4 regions of the Streptomyces sp. NPDC001732 genome follow, and region 3 is predicted to be linked to each of the others. Evidence: riboswitches for the same ligand, from Rfam matches in the RefSeq annotation. Region 3 holds a riboswitch; each other region holds the start of a gene.
What was found. A riboswitch is a leader RNA that binds a small molecule or an ion and turns the genes downstream of it on or off. The one in region 3 is predicted to bind cobalamin.

Region 1 (4,795 bases), on a different contig from region 3:
CCGGAGTTCTTGTAGCCGCCGAACGGGCCGAGCATGTCGAGGCTGAAGGTGTTCACGCTGTACGTGCCCGTCCTGACCCGGCGGGCGATGTCGATGCCGCGTTCGGTGTCGGCGGTCCAGACGCTGCCGCTGAGCCCGTAATCGGAGTCGTTGGCGATCCGTACCGCCTCGTCCTCGTCGCCGTACGGCAGGAGGCAGATGACGGGGCCGAAGATCTCCTCGCGGGCGATGCGCATGGAGTTGTCGACGTCGCCGAAGAGGGTCGGCTCGACGTACCAGCCCCGCTCCTGGGAGGCCGGACGGCCACCGCCGGTGAGGATCTTGGCTCCCTCGTCCTGGCCGATCCGGATGTAGTCGAGCGACCGTTGCTGCTGGCGCCGGGCGACGAGGGGGCCGAGTTCCGTGGCCGGGTCGAGCGGGTCGCCGATCTTCAGCGCACCCGCCGCGGCGGCGAACGCCTCGGCCGTCTCCTCGTACCGGGAGCGCGGCACGAGGATGCGGGTCTGGGCCACGCACGCCTGGCCGTTGATCATCCAGGCGAAGGGGACGATGCCGGCGACGGCGGTGTCCAGGTCGGCGTCCGGGAGGATCACGGCGGCGGACTTGCCGCCCAGTTCCAACGTGACGCGGGTGAGGTTGCGGGAGGCGACCTCCATCACCCGGCGCCCGGCGGCGACGGACCCGGTGAACGACACCTTGTCGACGCCCGGATGCCCGACCAGGTACTCGCTGACCTCCCGGTCGGCCGGCAGGATCGACAGCACCCCCGCCGGGAGCCCGGCATCCGCGGCGATCTCGGCCAACAGGTAGGCGTCCAGCGGGGATTCGGGCGAGACCTTGAGGACCGCGGAGCAGCCGGCCAGCAGCGCGGGCGCGAGCTTGGCGGCGGCGGTGAACTGCGGGACGTTCCACGGCACCACCGCCGCGACCACCCCCACCGGCTCCCGGCGCACCAGCAGCGGTCCGAGCACCCCGGTCCGCCGCTCCTCGTACGGGAAGGTGCGGGCGACGGCGATCGCCGCGTCCCACACCATCATCGCGGCGAGCGCCTGCACCATGACGCTCGACGTGTACGGGGTGCCGTTCTGCGCGCTGATGACCCGGGCGATCTCCTCGTACCGGACGGCGAACGCGTCCTTGATCCGGGTCACCACCGCGATCCGCTCGTCCAGGGTCATCCGCGGCCACGGCCCCTCGTCGAACGCCCGCCGGGCGGCGGCGACGGCCCGGTCCACGTCCGCCTCGCCGGCGTGCGGCACGCGCCCGATGACCTGCTCGGTGTGGGGCGACACGACCTCGATGACGTCCCGGCCCAGCGGATCGACCAACTCCCCGCCGATGAACAGTTTTCCGTGTTCGACAAGCTCGGTCATGGCTGCTGCCTCCCGCGAACCGGTACGATAGCTGACTACCCGTCAAAACTGATACCAGTTCCAGTTCCAGGAGTCCACGGACGCGCGCACGGACCCCGACCCGAAGCGAATGGTCGACCGGGGCTACCAATGGAACAGGTTCTCGTTACAGTGGGCTCGGTGCACCGCACAGCCGTACGTCCGGTACGCCGACCAGGCCGCGGAGAGACGGGGAAGCCCATGACTCAGGTGACCGACCACGGCGGGGGCGTGCACAGCGTCAAGGTGCCGATCCCGGACAACCCGCTGGGCCACACCCTCGTGCACGTCCTGGACACCGATCGCGGGCCGGTCCTGATCGACACCGGCTGGGACGACCCCGGGGCGTGGGACACGCTCACCGCGGGGCTGACCGCCGTGGGGACAGACGTCGGCGAGATCCACGGCGTGGTCGTCACCCACCACCATCCCGACCACCACGGCCTGTCCGGGCAGGTGCGCGAGGCCTCCGGCGCCTGGATCGCCATGCACCCGGCGGACACCGAGATCGTGCGCCGCACCCGCGAGTCGGAACCCGGCACCTGGCTGACGTATCTCGTGGGCAAGCTCACCGCGGTCGGGGCGCCCGAGACGCACCTCGCGCCGTTGCGGGCCGCCGCGGCCGAGAGGAGCGCGAGGAGCACCCTGCCCGGACTGCGGGCCGCGCTCCCGGACCGGGAGATCGTGCCCGGTGAGCTGCTGGACCTGGCCGGACGCCGGCTGCGGGCCGTCTGGACGCCCGGCCACACGCCGGGGCACGTCTGTCTGCATCTGGAGGAGGAGCATCCGGGGAACCTGCCGGGCCGGGGCCGGCTCTTCTCGGGGGATCACCTGCTGCCGGGGATCAGTCCGCACATCGGGCTGTACGAGGACCCGGACGACGCCACGGTCACCGATCCCCTCAGCGACTACTTCGCCTCGCTGGAGCGCGTCGGGCGGCTCGGGGTCGCGGAGGTGCTGCCCGCGCACCAGCACGCGTTCACCGACGCGGCGGGCCGGGTGCGGGAGCTCCTCGACCACCACGAGGAGCGGCTGGCCGGGCTGCTCGGGCTGCTGGCCGTCCCGCTGACCCCGTGGGAGCTGGCCGAGCGGATGGAGTGGAACCGGCCGTGGGCGCAGATCCCGTACGGCTCGCGGAACATCGCCGTCTCCGAGGCCGAGGCGCATCTGCGGCGACTGGTGAAGCTGGGGCGCGCGGAGGCGGTGGCGGGGAGCGAGCCGGTGAGGTACGTCGCGGTGTGAGGCGCGGCACGGGGGTGGTGCGAGGGGCCTCGTGGGGTGAGGGGCGGCACGGGAGTGGTGCGAGGGGCCTCGTGGTGTGAGCAACGGAGCACGGGACGGGCAGAAGGCCTTCTGGGGGCGCCCGGTAGAGTGAGCGGGTCGTCATCATGCCCGTTCAGGGGGAAGCCGGTGCGAATCCGGCACTGACCGCGCAACCGTGAGCCGTCGTCGCAGGCGGTGAGTCGGAATGCCCTGTCCGAGGTCGTGACCGGCTCGCGCCACCGGACCCCCGGTGGCCGGCACCGTCGAGGTATACGGGGCCGAGCCCGGTACCTGAGCGTGCCTGTGCCCGGTTCCGTACCAGGAGAGGCCCCGCACGCCATGACCGTACGCCGCAGCGTCGCAACGCTCGCCGCCACCGCAGCCGTGCTCTGTGCTGCCGCTGCCCCGGTCGCCGTCGCGGCACCGTCCCCCACTCCCCCGCCCTCCACCGCCCTGCCGTCCGGGCTGTACGGCACGAAGGACCCCACCTACGACGGGGTGTGGCGGCAGTCGCTGTCCTTCCTCGCGCAGAAGCTCGAAGGAGTCACCCCGGCCGCGAAGTCGGTGGACTGGCTGATCTCCCAGCAGTGCGCCAACGGCGCGTACGCCGCGTACCGGCCCGACGCCTCCCGGCCGTGCGACACGAAGACGGTGCTGGACACCAACGCCACCGCGGCCGCCGCCCAGGCGCTGGCCGAGGTGGGCGGCCACCCCGAGATCGTGAACAACGCGGTGCGCTGGCTGAAGTCCGTGCAGAACGAGGACGGCGGCTGGGGCTACGCCGTCGGTGCGCCCAGTGACGCCAACTCCACCTCCCTGGTGATCGGCGCCCTCGCCCGGCAGGGGCAGCGGATCGCCGACATCACGACGCCCGGCGGCAAGACCCCCTACGACCCGCTGCTCGCCCTCGCGATCCCGTGCGGCGGCGAGGACGGCGGCGCCTTCGCCTACCAGCCCGACAAGAAGGGGAAGCTCGTCGCGAACGCGGACGCCACCGCGGCCGCCGTGCTCGGCACGATGGGCAAGGCCCTGGCCGTGGGGAACAACGCCGCGGGCAAGACGCCCAGCACCTGCCGCCCCGGGGACGACCCCACCCCCGAGCAGGCCGCGCAGAACGGCGCCCACTACCTCAAGAACGCCCTCGCCGAGCACGGCCGACTGAACGCGCCGCCGATGCCGGGGGCCGCCGACACGACGCCGCAGCCGGACTTCGGCAACACCGCGGACGCGGTCGTCGCACTGTCCGCGTCCGGTCACCAGAACGAGGCGGACGGAGCCGTGGCCTGGCTGAAGAAGAACGCCCGGGACTGGGCCGAGCAGAACGGTCCCGCCGCCTACGCGCAGCTGATCCTGGCCGCGCACGCCACCGGCAACGACGCCCGGGACTTCGGCGGCGTCGACCTGGTCGCCCGGCTGAACGCGAACGGCCCCGCGCCCGCCTCCGTGGTGACGCCCGACCCGGCCGGCGACACCGGGTACGTGCCCACGGAGCAGGACCAGGTCCACAGCGGCGACGACGTGATCGGGGGCGTGTGGTGGTACGTCGGCATCGGCCTCGTCCTCTCGGCGGTCGCGTTCTTCCTGATCAGCGGACGCCGGAAGAACCAGCAGTCGTGAGGCGGGCGGGAAGGGCCGGCGCGCTGCTGATGGTGCTGGGCGCCGTCCTGGCCGTGCTCGGCGCGGGGACGGCCCATGCGACGGGCTACCGGTACTGGTCGTTCTGGGAGGGCTCCGGCACCGGCTGGACGTACGCCACCCAGGGCCCGTCCCTGGTCCGGCCGGACGACGGCACGGTGCAGGGCTTCCGGTTCGCGGTGAGCGAGGACTCCCAGGACGCCGCGAAGCCGCGCCGCGCCCCCGACTTCGCGAAGATCTGCGCGGGCACTCCGGCCCGGGACGGCACCAAGCGGATCGCGCTCGTCATCGACGCGGGCACGGCGGCGGACGCCCCGTCCGGACAGGCACCGCCCGCGCCGCGCACCGCGTGCGCGCGGGTCGCCCCCGACGCCAGCTCCGCCGAGGCGCTCGCCTCGGTGGCCGAGCCGCTGCGCTACAGCAGCGACGCGATGCTCTGCGGCATCTCGGGCTACCCGCGCTCGGGCTGCGGCGAGCAGGTCTCGGACGACGGCCGCGGGGCACCG
Region 2 (4,795 bases), on a different contig from region 3:
TGGAGTTCGAGCTGGGGCCGTCCGAGGTGGAGACGGCCCGTCGGCACGCGCGGGGCAGCCGCTACCGCATCCTGCTGATCACCGCCGCCCTCGACCCCGCGCGCCGTCGGGTGTTCGACCTGCCGAACCCGTTCTCGGCGAAGGGGCGCGAGCGCTTCAGGATCGTGGGCCGGGCACTGCGCTACCGGTGTTCGCCCCTGGGGAAGGGGCAGGGGACCGAGCCGTCCTGACCCGGTCCCTCGCCCGGACCGTTCGTGCCGCTCGCGGTGGTCGTGATGGCTCAGCCGTCGGCCGGGACCCCGGGCACCTGCGCGGCCAGGTCCTCCGGGGTGCGCGGGCCGGGCGCGTCGTCGGCCAACAGCCCGTGCGCGCGCAGGAGCCGGGCCGCCGCGACGCCCCACGGCAGGCGCAGCCCCGCCTGCCGGAGCAGGTCGGTGCGGGCGAGGGCGGCGGGTGCCGGGCCGGTGTGCGCGCCGGACGCGGTGAGGAGCGCGGCGTCGTCGGCCCAGCGCAGGGCGAGATCGACGTCGTGGGTGGCCATGACGACGGTGGTGCCGTTCGCGCGGAGCCGGTCGAGGGTGGCGAGCAGCCGCTCCTGGCCGTCCGGGTCGAGTCCGGCGGTCGGCTCGTCGAGGATCAGCACCCGGGGCCGCATGGCGACGGCGCCGGCGATCGCGGTCCGTTTGCGCTGCCCGTAGGACAGCAGATGGGTGGGCCGGTCGGCCAGCGCGCCGATGTCCAGGGCGGTGAGCGCCTCGTCGACGCGGGCCCGCACCTCGGTGTCGGACAGGCCGAGGTTGAGCGGGCCGAAGGACACGTCCTGGAGGACGGACGCGGCGAAGAGCTGGTCGTCGGGGTCCTGCACCACCAACTGCACGGTCGTGCGCAGCCGGGTCAGCCCCTTGCGGTCGTACGTGACGGGGTGCCCCTCGACGGTCAACCGGCCGGTGTGCGGCCTCAGCCCGCCGCTGAGCAGCCGCATCAGCGTGGTCTTGCCGCTGCCGTTGCGGCCCAGCAGCGCGAGCGCGCGCCCCTCGCGCACCTCGAAGTCGAGCCCGTCGAGCACGGTCGGCCCGTCCTCGTACGAGAAGGACGCGCCCCGCAGGGCGACCAGGGCGGCGGGCTCGCTCATGACAGCGGCCTTTCCAGTACGAGGGCGAGGACGGTCAGTGCCACGAGCAGTGCGAGGCTCGCCGCGGTGAAGGGGACGGAGACGCGGGCCTCGGGCACCAGGACGCGCAGGGTGCCGTCGTAGCCGCGGCCGGCGAGCCCGGCCTGGAGCCGCGCCGCCCGGTCGAAGGCCCGGACGAACGCGGTGGCGCCGAGCCCGCCGAGGGACCGCCAGGTGGCGGCCCGCGTGGTGTGCCCGAGCCGGGCCGCCTGCGCCTGACGGATCAGACGCACGGAATCGAGCAGCAGGAAGCTCATGCGGTACGTCACCAGGGCGACGTCCACGACCGGCGCGGGCACCCCGGCCCGCACCAGGCGCGGAAGCAGGTCGGACATCGGTGTGGTGAAGGCGAACAGCAGCACTCCCAGGGAGGCGGCCGAGGTGCGCAGCAGGAGTTCCCCCGCCCGGACCGGTCCGCCGTCGGCGAGGGCCACGAACCCGTCGGGGCCGCCGACCTGCACGAGCAGGGTGACCGCCCCGGTCACGCAGAACCCCAGCGGCACCCGGTACGCCCGCCACAGCCGTCGGCCCGGCACGCCCGCCGGGCCGACCAGCAGCACGAGCGCCGTCACCAGGACGAGGGCCGCGCCGGGCCAGGGCGGCAGCGAGATCGCGAGCACGGTGAGCCCGAGTCCGAGCACGGCCTTGTCCACGGGGTGACGGCGGCGCCAGCGGCTGCTGTGCGCCGCCTCGTCGATCGGCAGCACGCGGGCTCAGGCCCCTTCGACGGGGGAGCCCCCGGCGCCGACGGACGCACTCCCGGTGCCCTGCTGCGACTGTGGCCGGGTCTGTGCCTGGGACTGGGCGAGTTCCGCGCCCTGGCGGCGGCCCCGGCGGAGCCCGAAGTAGTAGGCGAGGACACCCGCGCCGAGCGCCGCCTGGAGGGCGAAGAGCGCCGACTCGATCTCGCCGGACGGCGGTTCGTACAGGGGCGAGAACCACGGTTCGTAGTCCGGTTCGATCTCGGTGATCGCCGTCTCCGCCTCGGCGTCGGCGCCCGCGAACGGCTCCTCCTTGTGGTCGCCGAGGCCGAGCACCAGCGGCAGCACCGCGAGCGCGGCCACGACGAGCAGCAACAGGGTGTTGATCTTCGCGTTACGGCTCATCGGGCCACTCCCTCGGGCGTGCCGGTCCGGTTCGCCCGGCCGGCCAGGAACACGCCCAGCCGGGTCAGTTCGCCCTTGCTGGACTGCACCAGCAGCCGCATCACGACCACCGTCAGCAGCCCCTCGCTCACCGCGAGCGGGATCTGGGTGACGGCGAAGATGGAGCCGAACTTGCCGAGCGCGCCCAGGAATCCGCTGCTCGGGTCGGGGAAGGCCAGCGCCAGCTGCACACTGGTGACGCAGTAGGTGGAGAGGTCGGCGACGAACGCGGCGAAGAACACCGCCACCATCAGCGGCACGTCGAACCGCCGCAGCAGCCGGTACAGCGCGTACCCGGCCCAGGGGCCGACGATCGCCATCGAGAAGACGTTGGCGCCGAGCGTGGTCAGGCCGCCGTGGGCCAGCAACAGCGCCTGGAAGAGCAGAGTGATGGTGCCGAGCACCGCCATGATCGGCGGCCGGAACAGGATGGCGCCCAGCCCGGTACCGGTGGGGTGCGAGCAACTCCCGGTGACCGAAGGGAGTTTCAGGGCCGACAGGACGAAGGTGAAGGCACCGGAGGCGCCGAGGAGCAGGGTGCTCTCCGGGTGCTCCTTGACCTCACGGGTGAGTGACCGTACTCCGTGTACGACGAACGGCGCGGACGCGACGCCCCAGGCGATCGCGTGCGCCGGAGGCAGAAAGCCCTCGGCTATGTGCATGGCTCAGTAGACCCTCTCCAGCACCTCGTGGATGGTTGACGCGCCTTGGCCGGTCTCCTGGCTGACGGGTACCACCGCCCGTGCTCCGCCTTCCCGGGTCCGAGGACCCAGTGGCTGCCCGCGAGGGCTGGAGCCGGACTTCCCGATCACAGTGGCGAGGGCCGCACCGGTATCACACCGGATTTCCCGTTCACCAAGGCGTGGTGACAGTAATGCCTGGCCCGGGGTGGTGACAAGCACGCCCGAAAGGGACGCGCGAGCACCGCGCGCCCGCGCCCGTACACGCCCGCGCGCCCGCGGGCGGGGGTCCGGTGGTGGGCGCGACGAGCCGCTCACCCCCTGTGCGAGACTCGGTGCCGCACCACGACCTGGCGGGCCGCCGGTCACCGTCGAAGGGAACGTCTCCGGATGCGCATCGGGATCGTCGGCACCGACAGCAGTCATGTCGATCAGATCGTCCGCCACCTCAACGTCGACGGGGCGGGCGGCGACGCACGCGTCGTGGCGCTCGGCGGTGGGCACGGCCCGCGCAACGACGCCCTGGCGGCCACCGGCGGGATCACGAAGATCGTCGACGAGCCCACCGGGCTGCTCGGGCTGGTCGACGCCGTCGTCGTCGCGGACCGGTACGGCGCGCGCCACCGCGAGCTGGCGGTCCCCTTCCTGGCCGAGGGCCTCGCGGTGTTCGTCGACAAACCGCTCGCCCACACCGTCGAGGACGCCCGGGTCATGATCGACACCGCGCTCGCCCACGACGCGCCGCTCACCTCGTTCTCGGCGCTCCGCCTGCTCCCCGAAACCGAGGAACTGGCGGCCCGGTCGGCGGCGAACGGCACTCCGCACCTGGTCGTCGTGTCCGGGCCCGCCGACCCCGACAGCGAGTACGACGGGATCTTCTTCTACGGCATCCACGCGGTGGACCTCGCCCTCCGGCTCGCCCCCGGAGCGGTCTCCGGCATCCGCACGGACCTCACCGAAACCACCGTCACCGCGTCGTTCACCGCGGGCGGCACCCGGGTGGTCGTGAACCTCGTCCGGCCGGGCAGCACGGAGCAGATCCCGTTCCACGCGATGGTGTTCACCCGCGAGGCCATGGTCCAGCGGAGGATCGTTCCCGGCGCGGACTACTGCGTGCCGGGCCTCGAAGCGTTCCTGGAGATGGCCCGTACGGGCAGGCCACCCATCGGCCCCGAGGACCTGCTGCGCCCCGTCGAGGTGCTGGAAACCGTCGCCGCAGCCCTGCGCGAGGCGTCCGCCGGCTCCCGGACGGGGTGAGCCGAGCCCGTCGCGACCACGTCGGCGAGAGGTGCCGAGCGGGCCGGAAACGGGTTGCGGCGGAGTGTCGGAAGAGGAACCGGCAAGTGTCCACCGGAGGGCTGTTGGCCTGGTCGAAGGCGCTTCCGGTGCGTCTTTCGGCGTGAGGTCGACACACTTTCGGGCACCATGCCCGGGGCGAACCGCATGACTTTCCGTGGCCGCCCGCTCGCCCCGGGCGACGGCCGTGTGACCTGGGGCACAACGTTCTTGACAGCCGCCCGGCGGGTGCCGAAAGCTCATGCATCATTGGTCTGGACCACGAGGGGTGGGCGGGGTTCGTGTGCGAGCCGTTATGTGCTTCAGGTGTGGACGTGCCACTCGCCGGATGCGAACTCCATTTCAGAACAAGGCAGTTGACGTACCGTCAGATCTTCGCCGAAGTGCGTGTACCGGCGCGTCCGCATGCGGGCCGGGAGGGTTGATGGACCGGCGGCAGCCCGATGTACGGCTCGCGTTGTGCGATCTGTGGCAGGTGTTCGGTGCCGTCGCGCTGCTGGCCC
Region 3 (4,795 bases):
TCCATCCACTTGAAGCAGAACTGCGCCTTCTCCCGGATCGAGGGGATCTCCTCGACCGCGTCGAACGCCGCCGCCCGGTCCTCCGGATCGGGCAGATAGGTGTCCAGCAGCGTCAGATAGAACTGGACGTGCACGGCCTCCTCGAAGAGCTGCCGCGACAAGTACAGCCGCGCCTCGGGGGAGTTGATGTGCTTGTACAGCGTCAGCACGAGGTTGTTGGCGACGATCGAGTCGCCCGTGGCGAAGAACGCGACGAGCCGGCCGATCAGATGCTGCTCACCCGGCGACAGCTTGGCGAGGTCGGCCACGTCGGAGTGCAGATCGACCTCCTCCACCGTCCAGGTGTTCTTGATCGCGTCCCGGTAGCGCTCGTAGAAGTCCGGGTAGCGCATGGGGCGCAGGGTCAGTTCGAAGCCCGGGTCGAGCAGGTTCTTCCCGGAACCGGTGGAGATCGTCACTGGCAGGCCTCGCAGGACTCGGGGTTTTCGAGGGAACAGGCGACGGCGTCCGCGTCGGGCGCCGGAGCCTGCTGTACGGGAATGGGCGCGGCTGCGGACGCCGCGCGGGCGATCCGGGTCGCCGGGCGCGAGCGCAGGTAGTACGTCGTCTTCAGCCCCTGCTTCCAGGCGTACGCGTACATCGAGGAGAGCTTGCCGATCGTCGGCGTCTCCATGAAGAGGTTCAGCGACTGGCTCTGGTCGAGGAACGGGGTACGGGCCGCCGCCATGTCGATCAGACCGCGCTGCGGGATCTCCCACGCCGTGCGGTACAGCGCCCGCACGTCCTCGGGGATCCAGGCGAAGCCCTGCACCGAGCCGCTCGCCTCGCGCAGCGCTTCCCGGGTGCGCTCGTCCCACACCCCGAGCCGCTTCAGCTCCTCCACCAGGTACGCGTTGACCTGGAGGAACTCCCCGCTGAGCGTCTCGCGCTTGAAGAGGTTGGAGACCTGCGGCTCGATGCACTCGTACACGCCCGCGATCGAGGCGATCGTCGCCGTCGGCGCGATGGCCAGCAGCAGCGAGTTGCGCATCCCGGTCCGCGCGACCCGGGCGCGCAGCGCCTCCCAGCGCTCCGGCCAGTTCAGCTCGGTGTCGTAGTGGTCGGGGTGCAGCACCCCGCGCGCCGCCCGCGTCCCGGACCAGGCGGGCAGCGGACCCGATCGCTCTGCGAGGTCGCAGGACGCCTCGTACGCGGCGAGCATGATCCGCTCGGAGATCTTCGTGGAGAGCGCGCGGGCCGCGGGGGAGTCGAACGGCAGCCGCAGCTGGAAGAAGACGTCCTGGAGCCCCATGGCGCCCAGGCCCACCGGACGCCACTTGGCGTTGGAGCGGCCCGCCTGCTCGGTCGGGTAGAAGTTGATGTCGACGACCCGGTCCAGGAAGGTCACCGCGGTGCGGACGGTGGCGTCCAGCCGCTCCCAGTCGAGGTCGCCGTCGACGACGAACGCGCCGAGGTTGACCGAGCCCAGGTTGCAGACGGCCGTCTCGCCGTCGTCGGTGACCTCCAGGATCTCCGTGCACAGGTTCGACGAGTGGACGACACGGCCCGGCTCGGCGGTCTGGTTCGCGGTCCGGTTGGCGGCGTCCTTGAACGTCATCCAGCCCTGGCCGGTCTGGGCGAGGGTGCGCATCATCCGGCCGTACAGCTCACGGGCGGGCATCGACTTGCGGGCCAGCCCCTTCGCCTCGGCGGCCCGGTACGCGGCGTCGAACTCCTCGCCCCACAGGTCCACCAGCTCGGGCACGTCGGCGGGCGAGAACAGCGACCAGTGGCTGTCCGCCTCGACCCGGCGCATGAACTCGTCCGGGATCCAGTGCGCCAGGTTGAGGTTGTGCGTGCGCCGCTGGTCCTCGCCCGTGTTGTCCCGCAGCTCCAGGAACTCCTCGACGTCCGCGTGCCAGGTCTCCAGGTAGACGGCGGCGGCGCCCTTGCGGCGACCGCCCTGGTTGACCGCGGCGACGGAGGCGTCGAGCGTCTTCAGGAACGGCACGATGCCGTTGGAGTGCCCGTTGGTGCCGCGGATCAGCGAACCCCGGGAACGGATGCGGGAGTACGGCAGGCCGATGCCGCCGGCGTGCTTCGAGAGCCGGGCCACCTGGTGGTAGCGGTCGTAGATCGAGTCCAGCTCGTCGAGCGGGGAGTCCAGCAGGTAGCAGGAGGACATCTGCGGGTGCCGGGTGCCGGAGTTGAAGAGGGTGGGCGAGGAGGGCAGGTAGTCGAGCCGGCTCATCAGCCCGTACAGCGCCGCGACCTCGTCCACGGCGCGCGGGGAGTCGTCCTCGGCGAGCCCGGACGCGACCCGGAGCATGAAGTGCTGCGGGGTCTCGACGACCTGGCGGGTGTGCGGGTGGCGCAGCAGATAGCGGCTGTGCAGGGTCCGCAGCCCGAAGTAGCCGAAGCGGTCGTCGGCGCCGTCGGCGAGCGCACGCTCCACCAGCGCGTCGAGGGCGGCCGCGTTGCGGGCGACGAAGCCCGCCGTGCGGTCCGCGATCAGGCCCTCGCGGTGTCCGACGGCGACCGAGGCGGAGAAGGAGACGGCGCCCTGTCCGGCGGCCTCGTCCGCGATGGCGCGGGTCAGCAGCCGGGCGGCGAGCCGGGAGTAGGCGGGGTCCTCGGAGATCAGCCCGGCGGCGGCCTCCGTGGCCAGCGAGCGCAGCTCGGCCTCGTCCGCCCGTGCGCTGCGGCCGCGCAGCGCGGCGGCGGCGACGCGCCCGGGGTCGGTGTCGGGCAGATCGGCGGTGAGGTCGGTCAGGGTCCGCAGCAGCGCGGCCCCCGGTCCGTCGTGTGCGGCTGCCCCGGAATCGGCGGCCGTGGACGCGGCGACTGAAGCCGGATCGGCTGGCGCGATGGTCACGTGGTGCTCTCCCTCGCTCGGCTCGGGGCCGGCGGGGGAACGGGGCAGCCGGACGGGCGCGCACCCGGGACGGGGCGGCACTCCGTACGGCGTCCGCCGGCCCAACCGCGAGGCCCGGACGTCTGGCATCCGGTTCGGTCGAGCCGGATGCGCTGTCGGCAGGTCCTCGGACTTGTTCGGGGTACGCGAATGCGCACCGATCACACCGTTGCGGGACAGTTCCGGATTCGCACCGGATTCCCCTGCGGCGACAGCGAGGATGAGCATACATGTGGGGGCCACCCGATGAGGCAGCCCCCAGATGTTGTGTCGGCCGACTCATGTCTGGCCAAGCAGGAAGTGCCCGTGGGCCTTCCGGGAACGGCGGACGGCCCGCCCCGCTCCCTTGCGGCAGGGGCGGGGACGGGCCGTCCCGGGGGGCCGGAGCGACCGTCAGTGGCCGCCGGGCGCCCCCACCGTGGCCGGCGGAAGCTCCACCTGGACGCCCGGGTCGCCCGCGTCGGCCGTGTAGTCGGACGGCGAGGTCTCGTCGACCCCGGCGGGTGCCTTCAGCGCGTTCAGGACGAAGGTGAGCACCACCACGACCACCACGTTCAGCACGAACGCGGTGAGACCGATGTAGCCGATCTCGCCGAGGCCGGGGATCTCCTTGGACGAGCCGCCGAAGTGCTTCTGCGTCGGCGAGGCGACCCCGTACGCGGCCACCGTCCCGTACACCATGCCGACCGCCCAGCCCGCGAGCAGCGCCCAGCGGTGGAACCAGCGGGTGAACAGGCCGCCGACCAGGGCCGGCATCGTCTGGAGGATCCAGATCCCGCCGAGCAGCTGGAAGTTGATCGCGACCGTCTTGTCCATCGTGAGGACGAAGACGAGCGCGCCGACCTTGACGAGCAGCGAGACCAGCTTGGAGACCTTGGTCTCCTGCTCCGGGCTCGCGTCCGGCTTCAGGAAGTCCTTGTAGATGTTGCGGGTGAAGAGGTTGGCCGCGGCGATCGACATGATCGCGGCGGGCACCAGCGCACCGATGCCGATCGCGGCGAACGCGACGCCCGCGAACCAGGCCGGGAACATGTTCTCGAACAGCTGCGGAATGGCCAGCTGCCCGTTGTCCACCTTGATCCCGGCGGCGATCGCCATGAAGCCGAGCAGCGCCAGCAGGCCCAGCATCAGCGAGTACAGCGGCAGGATCGTGGTGTTGCGCCGGATCACGTCACGGCTGCGGCTGGAGAGCGTCGCCGTGATCGAGTGCGGATACATGAAGAGCGCCAGGGCCGAGCCCAGTGCCAGGGTGGCGTATCCCCAGTGGCCCGCCTCGCCCGGTGCGAGCGCGCCGCGCGGTTTGCCGGTGGCCGGGTTGGTCTGCGAGAACGCCTCGCCCGCCTTGGCGAAGATGTCGTCGAAGCCGCCCAGCTTGATCGGGATGTAGATGATCGCCACCGCGATGACCAGGTAGATCAGCCCGTCCTTGACGAACGCGATCAGCGCGGGCGCCCGCAGCCCGGAGGAGTAGGTGTACGCGGCGAGCACCGCGAACGCGATCAGCAGCGGCAGGTCCTTGACGAACCAGTGGGTGTTCTCGCCGCCGCCGACGCCCATCACGTCCAGCACCGCCTGGATGCCGACGAGTTGGAGCGCGATGTACGGCATCGTGGCGAGGATGCCGGTGAGGGCGACCGCCAGCGAAAGGCCCTTCGAGCCGAACCGGCCGCGCACGAAGTCCGAGGTGGTGACGTACCCGTGCTTGTGCGAGACCGACCACAGCCGGGGCAGGAAGGTGAAGATCAGCGGGTACACGAGGATCGTGTACGGCACGGCGAAGAAGCCGGCCGCGCCCGCCGCGTAGATCGCCGCGGGAACGGCGACGAAGGTGTACGCGGTGTACAGGTCGCCGCCGAGCAGGAACCAGGTGACCCAGGTGCCGAACGACCGTCCGCCCAGGCC
Region 4 (4,795 bases), on a different contig from region 3:
GCCGCCGCAGATGCCGAGCACCGGCAGCCCTTCGGCCGCGCGCCGCACCAGCGCGTCGGCGAGGCCGCGTTCGCGCAGCCAGGCCAGCGCCTTCACGGTGCCGCGGGTTCCCGGCACCACGACGAGGTCGGCGTCGGACAGCTCCTCGGCCCGGTCCACGAACCGGACGACGACGCCGGGTTCGGCGGCCAGCGCGTCCACGTCGGTGAAGTTCGACATCAGGGGCACCGCGCACACCGCGACGCGCAGCACGTCCTCGCCGTGCGGCGGGGCGACGACCGACTCGCGCACGGCGCCGCGCAGCGAGACCCGCAGGCCGTCCTCCTCGTCGATGCCGAGGCCGTGGGCGAAGGGCAGCACCCCGTACGTCCGCCGCCCGGTGATGTCCCGCAGCATCTCCAGGCCCGGCTCCAGCAGCGACACGTCGCCGCGGAACTTGTTCACCAGGTAACCCGCGATCAGCGACTGGTCCTCGGGGGCCAGCAGCGCCGTCGTGCCGAAGAACGAGGCGAAGACACCGCCGCGGTCGATGTCGCCGACCACCACCACGGGGAAGCCCGCCGCCCGCGCGACGCCCATGTTCACGATGTCGGTGCGCCGCAGATTGATCTCGGCCGGGCTGCCCGCCCCTTCGCAGATCACCGCGTCGTACGTGCCCCGGAGCTGCTCCAGGCAGTCCACGACCGTGGAGAGCAGCGCCTGCTGCCGGCCACCGTGGTAGCCGCGGGCGCTCATCTCGCCGACCGGCTTCCCCATCAGGACGACCTGGCTGGAGCGGTCGCTGCCCGGCTTGAGCAGGACCGGGTTCATCAGCGCGGTCGGCTCCACCCGGGCGGCCTGGGACTGCATGGCCTGGGCGCGCCCGATCTCGGCGCCCTCGCGGGTGACGAACGAGTTCAGCGACATGTTCTGCGCCTTGAAGGGCGCCACCTTCACGCCCCGGCGCACGAGCCAGCGGCAGATGCCCGCGGTGACGACGCTCTTGCCCGCGTCGGAGGTGGTTCCGGCGATCAGCAGTCCGCCGCTCATGGGTTTCTCCGTCCTGGGGTACGAGGTCCTGGGGTGCGAGGCTCCGGCGTGCGGGGTCCTGCCGTGTCCGTCCCGGCCGTTCGCCGCCCCGCGATCCGCCGGGCGGCGAACGACACGCCCAGCCGGCCCGCCACGCACAGGCCCAGGGCCAGCGCGCCCACCCGGCGCGACAGCCGTACCGCGCGCTCGATGTCCGCGGTCTCCACCGCCCGCCCGGCCTCCCCGTTGAGCACGGGACGGTGCTCGACCCGGCCGCCGTACGCGAGGGTTCCGCCGAGCCGTACGCCGAGCGCGCCCGCGAACGCGGCCTCCACAGGGCCCGCGTTGGGGCTCGGGTGCCGGTCGGCATCGGACCGCCAGGCCCGTGCCGCCGCGCCCGGCCGGCCTCCCGCGGCCACGGCGAGCAGGGCGGTGAGCCGGGCGCCGGGCCAGCCCGCGAGGTCGTCGAGACGGGCCGAGGCCCAGCCGTAGCGCCGGTACCGGGGCGACTTGTGGCCGACCATGGCGTCCAGGGTGTTGACGGCCCGGAAACCGGCCAGTCCGGGCACCCCGCCCAGCGCACCCCACACCAGGGCGCCGACCACGGCGTCCGAGGTGTTCTCGGCCACGGACTCCACCACGGCGCGGGCGATCTGCGGCCCGTCGAGGGACTGCGGGTCGCGCCCGCACAGATGCGGCAGCCGCTCGCGGGCCCGCTCGATGTCACCGGCCGCCAGGGCGTCGCCGATGGCCCGCGCCTCGCGTCCCAGGGAGGTGCCGCCGACGACGGACCAGGTGGTGGCGGCGGTCAGTACGACGGATGCGGCGGGGCGGTCGCGCAGGGCGCGGGCGACCAGCGCGGCACCACCCGCGGCGCCCCCGGCGCAGACGAGGGTGTGCAGCGCGCCCCACCCGCGGTGGTCGTGCCACAGACGGCGCTCGACACCCGCCGCGGCCCGCCCGAACACGGCCACCGGATGCCCCCTGCGGGGGTCACCGAGCAGCAGGTCGCCGAGCAGACCGGCGGCGGCGCCGTACGCGAAGACGCGGTCGGCTCGCACGCTCAACCGGCCGTCGTGCCTCGAAGGATCGCGGTACGGGCGGCTCTCGGCGAGAGCGCCACGACAACGGACGCACGGCAGCCAGGCATGGCGATATGTCCTCACTCAGGGTCCGCGCCCTGGTTCGACGTGACCGGCGACGAGAGTCTCCTGGCTCCCGGATCCGCGGTTCCCCCGGCCTTCCAGCCCGCTCGCGCGCGCCGTGACTTCCGGTGTGGGGGACCGCTCCCCGGTGACAGTGGCGGGACCGCGCCGGATTCGCACCGGCTTCCTCTGCTGTCGCCGTGATTGGCTCCGGCAGTCCACCACGCCCCCCGAACGCCCGTCAACCTGCCGTTGACCTGCGGCGGTGCAGTGTGCTGAGACCCACATCGCCCCGGGCACACCACGACGGGCCGGACACCTCGCAGGTGTCCGGCCCGTCGTGGTGTGCGGGTTCAGGCGACGATCAGGAAGATCCCGTACGCGACCGCCGCCGCGCACAGCGCGAAGCAGGCGTACGCCCCGGCGCGGGCCAGCAGCAGCGAGCCGCCGGAGCCGCCCTGGGCCGCCGGTTCGGCCTGCTTGGAGAGGCCGACGATGCCGAGGGTGAAGAGGCCCACCAGAGCGACGGTGACCACGAGGGAGACGCCGAACACGGAACCGAGGGCTGCCCAGTCGATTTTCATGCTGAATCCTTAGACGGCCGGCCTGGAGGGCCCGCTCAGACGGTGGCGGGTCGCGCCGGGTCCTGGGTGGATCCGGCCGGGGCCGGAATGGTGGTCATGAGGTTCTGGGCCGGTGCCTGGGCCAGGGTGGGCGGCGGGCTGACGGCGGCGATGGCCGTGGTGACCACGCCCGCGGGCTCGACCTCGGCGTCCGACGGGGCGACGTCGCCGTGGCCGACCGGCTTGCGGCGCGAGATCAGCCAGATCGAGCCGGAACCCACGACCAGCAGCGCCGCGACGACCACGACACCCCAGGTGCCCTGCTTGGTGAGGAGCTCCGCGCCCGCGCCGACCAGACCGGCGGCCGGGAGGGTCAGGCCCCAGGCGACGAACATCCGGGTGGCGGTGGACCAGCGGACCACACCGCCCTGCCGGCCGAGGCCCGCGCCCATCACGGCGCCGGAGCAGGACTGGGTGGTGGAGAGGGAGAAGCCGAGGTGCGAGGAGGCCAGGATGACCGTGGCCGCACTGGTCTGGGCGGCGAAGCCCTGCGGCGGCTTGAGGTCGGTGAGGCCGCTGCCCATGGTGCGGATGATGCGCCAGCCGCCCAGGTAGGTGCCGAGGGCGATGGCCATGCCGGCGGACACGATCACCCAGACCGGCGGGTTGGAGCCGGGGTTCAGGACGCCGCCGGTGACCAGGGCCAGGGTGATGATGCCCATGGTCTTCTGCGCGTCGTTGGTGCCGTGGGCGAGGGAGACCAGTCCGGCCGAGGCGATCTGACCGGCGCGGTAGCCCTTGGCGGTGGCCTTCTCCTGGGCGTCGTTGCGGATCTTCCCGCCGATCCGGTACGTCAGCCTGGTGGCCAGCAGCGCGGCCAGCCCGGCGACGATCGGGGCGGCGACCGCGGGGAGCAGCACCTTGGTGACGACGGTGCCGCCGTTGACGGAGGACCAGCCGGCCGACATGACGGCCGCGCCGATCAGACCGCCGAACAGGGCGTGCGAGGAGCTGGACGGCAGTCCGACCAGCCAGGTCAGCAGATTCCACAGGATGGCGCCGACGAGTGCCGCGAAGATCACTTCTGTTCGCAGCCCGTCCTCGTTGATGATCCCGCCGGAGATCGTCTTGGCGACCTCCACCGACAGGAACGCGCCGACGAGGTTGAGAACGGCGGACATGGCCACCGCTGTCTTCGGTCTGAGAGCACCGGTCGAGATGGTCGTCGCCATCGCGTTCGCGGTGTCGTGGAAACCGTTCGTGAAATCGAACACTAGAGCTGTCACGATCACAATCGCGAGGAGCAGCGTGATGTGTTCCATTTACCCAGGCAATCGTTCGACGTCATTGGTAGGTGGACCGTAGGCAACCTGGGTGAACGGAAGGTGAACTGGACAGGGCGCTGTGGTGTTGCCAAGCGGAGCGGCATCATTCCGTTTGTCTCCGGCGAGGGGGTCCTCCGGCTTCGGCGAGGAGGCCCTCGCGGTCGGCGGGGCGGTGCGCGCGGGCCCTCGGCGGACCGGCTCCCCGCATGCCCGGAATCCGTCGCTCCGACGAGGCCGTCCCCGGGCCGCGCCCCGCCGCCCCAGGGGACAAGGAACCGGCCATCGACCGGCCCCGCCGCGTCCGTCCCGGCCGATCGCATGTTCCTCCGCCCTCCGGGCTGACAGGATCGGCGCATGAGCGAGCAGCAGCGGGACGCGATCGGGCGGGCCTGGGACGGTGTCGTCGCCACCGCCCGCAGGACGGCGGCCGAGGGCCTCGTCGTCGGGACCTCGGGAAACGTGTCGGCCCGGGTCGGCGACACGGTCCTGGTCACACCGAGCGGGGTGCCGTACGACCGGCTCGGCCCCCGGGACGCCGTCGGTGTCGACCTGGCGGGCAACCGCGTCCTGGGCGAACTGGCCCCGACCAGCGAACTCCCGTTCCACCTCGCGGTCTACCGGAACACCGACGCGTCCGCCGTCGTGCACACCCACGCGGTGCACGCCACGGCCGTCTCCACCCTGGTCCCCGAGGTCCCGCCGGTCCACTACGCCGCCGCCATGCTCGGCGGGACCGTCCGGGTCGCGGCCTACG

Region 1: it holds a riboswitch for cobalamin, as region 3 does, so the genes downstream of both, ACWCXX_RS01550 (prenyltransferase/squalene oxidase repeat-containing protein) here and ACWCXX_RS15205 (ribonucleoside-diphosphate reductase subunit alpha) in region 3, are expected to answer to the same signal.
Region 2: it holds a riboswitch for cobalamin, as region 3 does, so the genes downstream of both, ACWCXX_RS37425 (energy-coupling factor ABC transporter permease) here and ACWCXX_RS15205 (ribonucleoside-diphosphate reductase subunit alpha) in region 3, are expected to answer to the same signal.
Region 4: it holds a riboswitch for cobalamin, as region 3 does, so the genes downstream of both, ACWCXX_RS11855 (cobalamin biosynthesis protein) here and ACWCXX_RS15205 (ribonucleoside-diphosphate reductase subunit alpha) in region 3, are expected to answer to the same signal.

What each region holds. Positions count from the first base shown of each region.
Region 1 is NZ_JBSFFY010000001.1:373,016-377,810, reverse strand. Features, by position in the region: gene ACWCXX_RS01560 (aldehyde dehydrogenase) at 1-1,373, opposite strand, end outside; gene ACWCXX_RS01555 (MBL fold metallo-hydrolase) at 1,593-2,633, shown strand; cobalamin riboswitch at 2,748-2,903, shown strand; gene ACWCXX_RS01550 (prenyltransferase/squalene oxidase repeat-containing protein) at 2,994-4,271, shown strand; gene ACWCXX_RS01545 (SCO2322 family protein) at 4,301-4,795, shown strand, end outside.
Region 2 is NZ_JBSFFY010000091.1:1,435-6,229, forward strand. Features, by position in the region: gene ACWCXX_RS37405 (protein NO VEIN domain-containing protein) at 1-230, shown strand, start outside; gene ACWCXX_RS37410 (energy-coupling factor ABC transporter ATP-binding protein) at 281-1,132, opposite strand; gene cbiQ (cobalt ECF transporter T component CbiQ) at 1,129-1,878, opposite strand; gene ACWCXX_RS37420 (energy-coupling factor ABC transporter substrate-binding protein) at 1,885-2,277, opposite strand; gene ACWCXX_RS37425 (energy-coupling factor ABC transporter permease) at 2,274-2,978, opposite strand; cobalamin riboswitch at 3,009-3,191, opposite strand; gene ACWCXX_RS37430 (Gfo/Idh/MocA family protein) at 3,387-4,253, shown strand; gene ACWCXX_RS37435 (ArsR/SmtB family transcription factor) at 4,717-4,795, shown strand, end outside.
Region 3 is NZ_JBSFFY010000012.1:52,956-57,750, reverse strand. Features, by position in the region: gene ACWCXX_RS15210 (ribonucleotide-diphosphate reductase subunit beta) at 1-392, opposite strand, end outside; gene ACWCXX_RS15205 (ribonucleoside-diphosphate reductase subunit alpha) at 455-2,854, opposite strand; cobalamin riboswitch at 2,995-3,121, opposite strand; gene mctP (monocarboxylate uptake permease MctP) at 3,287-4,795, opposite strand, start outside.
Region 4 is NZ_JBSFFY010000008.1:181,654-186,448, forward strand. Features, by position in the region: gene ACWCXX_RS11850 (cobyric acid synthase) at 1-1,029, opposite strand, end outside; gene ACWCXX_RS11855 (cobalamin biosynthesis protein) at 1,026-2,069, opposite strand; cobalamin riboswitch at 2,214-2,342, opposite strand; gene ACWCXX_RS11860 (hypothetical protein) at 2,507-2,737, opposite strand; gene ACWCXX_RS11865 (anion permease) at 2,773-4,038, opposite strand; gene ACWCXX_RS11870 (class II aldolase/adducin family protein) at 4,396-4,795, shown strand, end outside.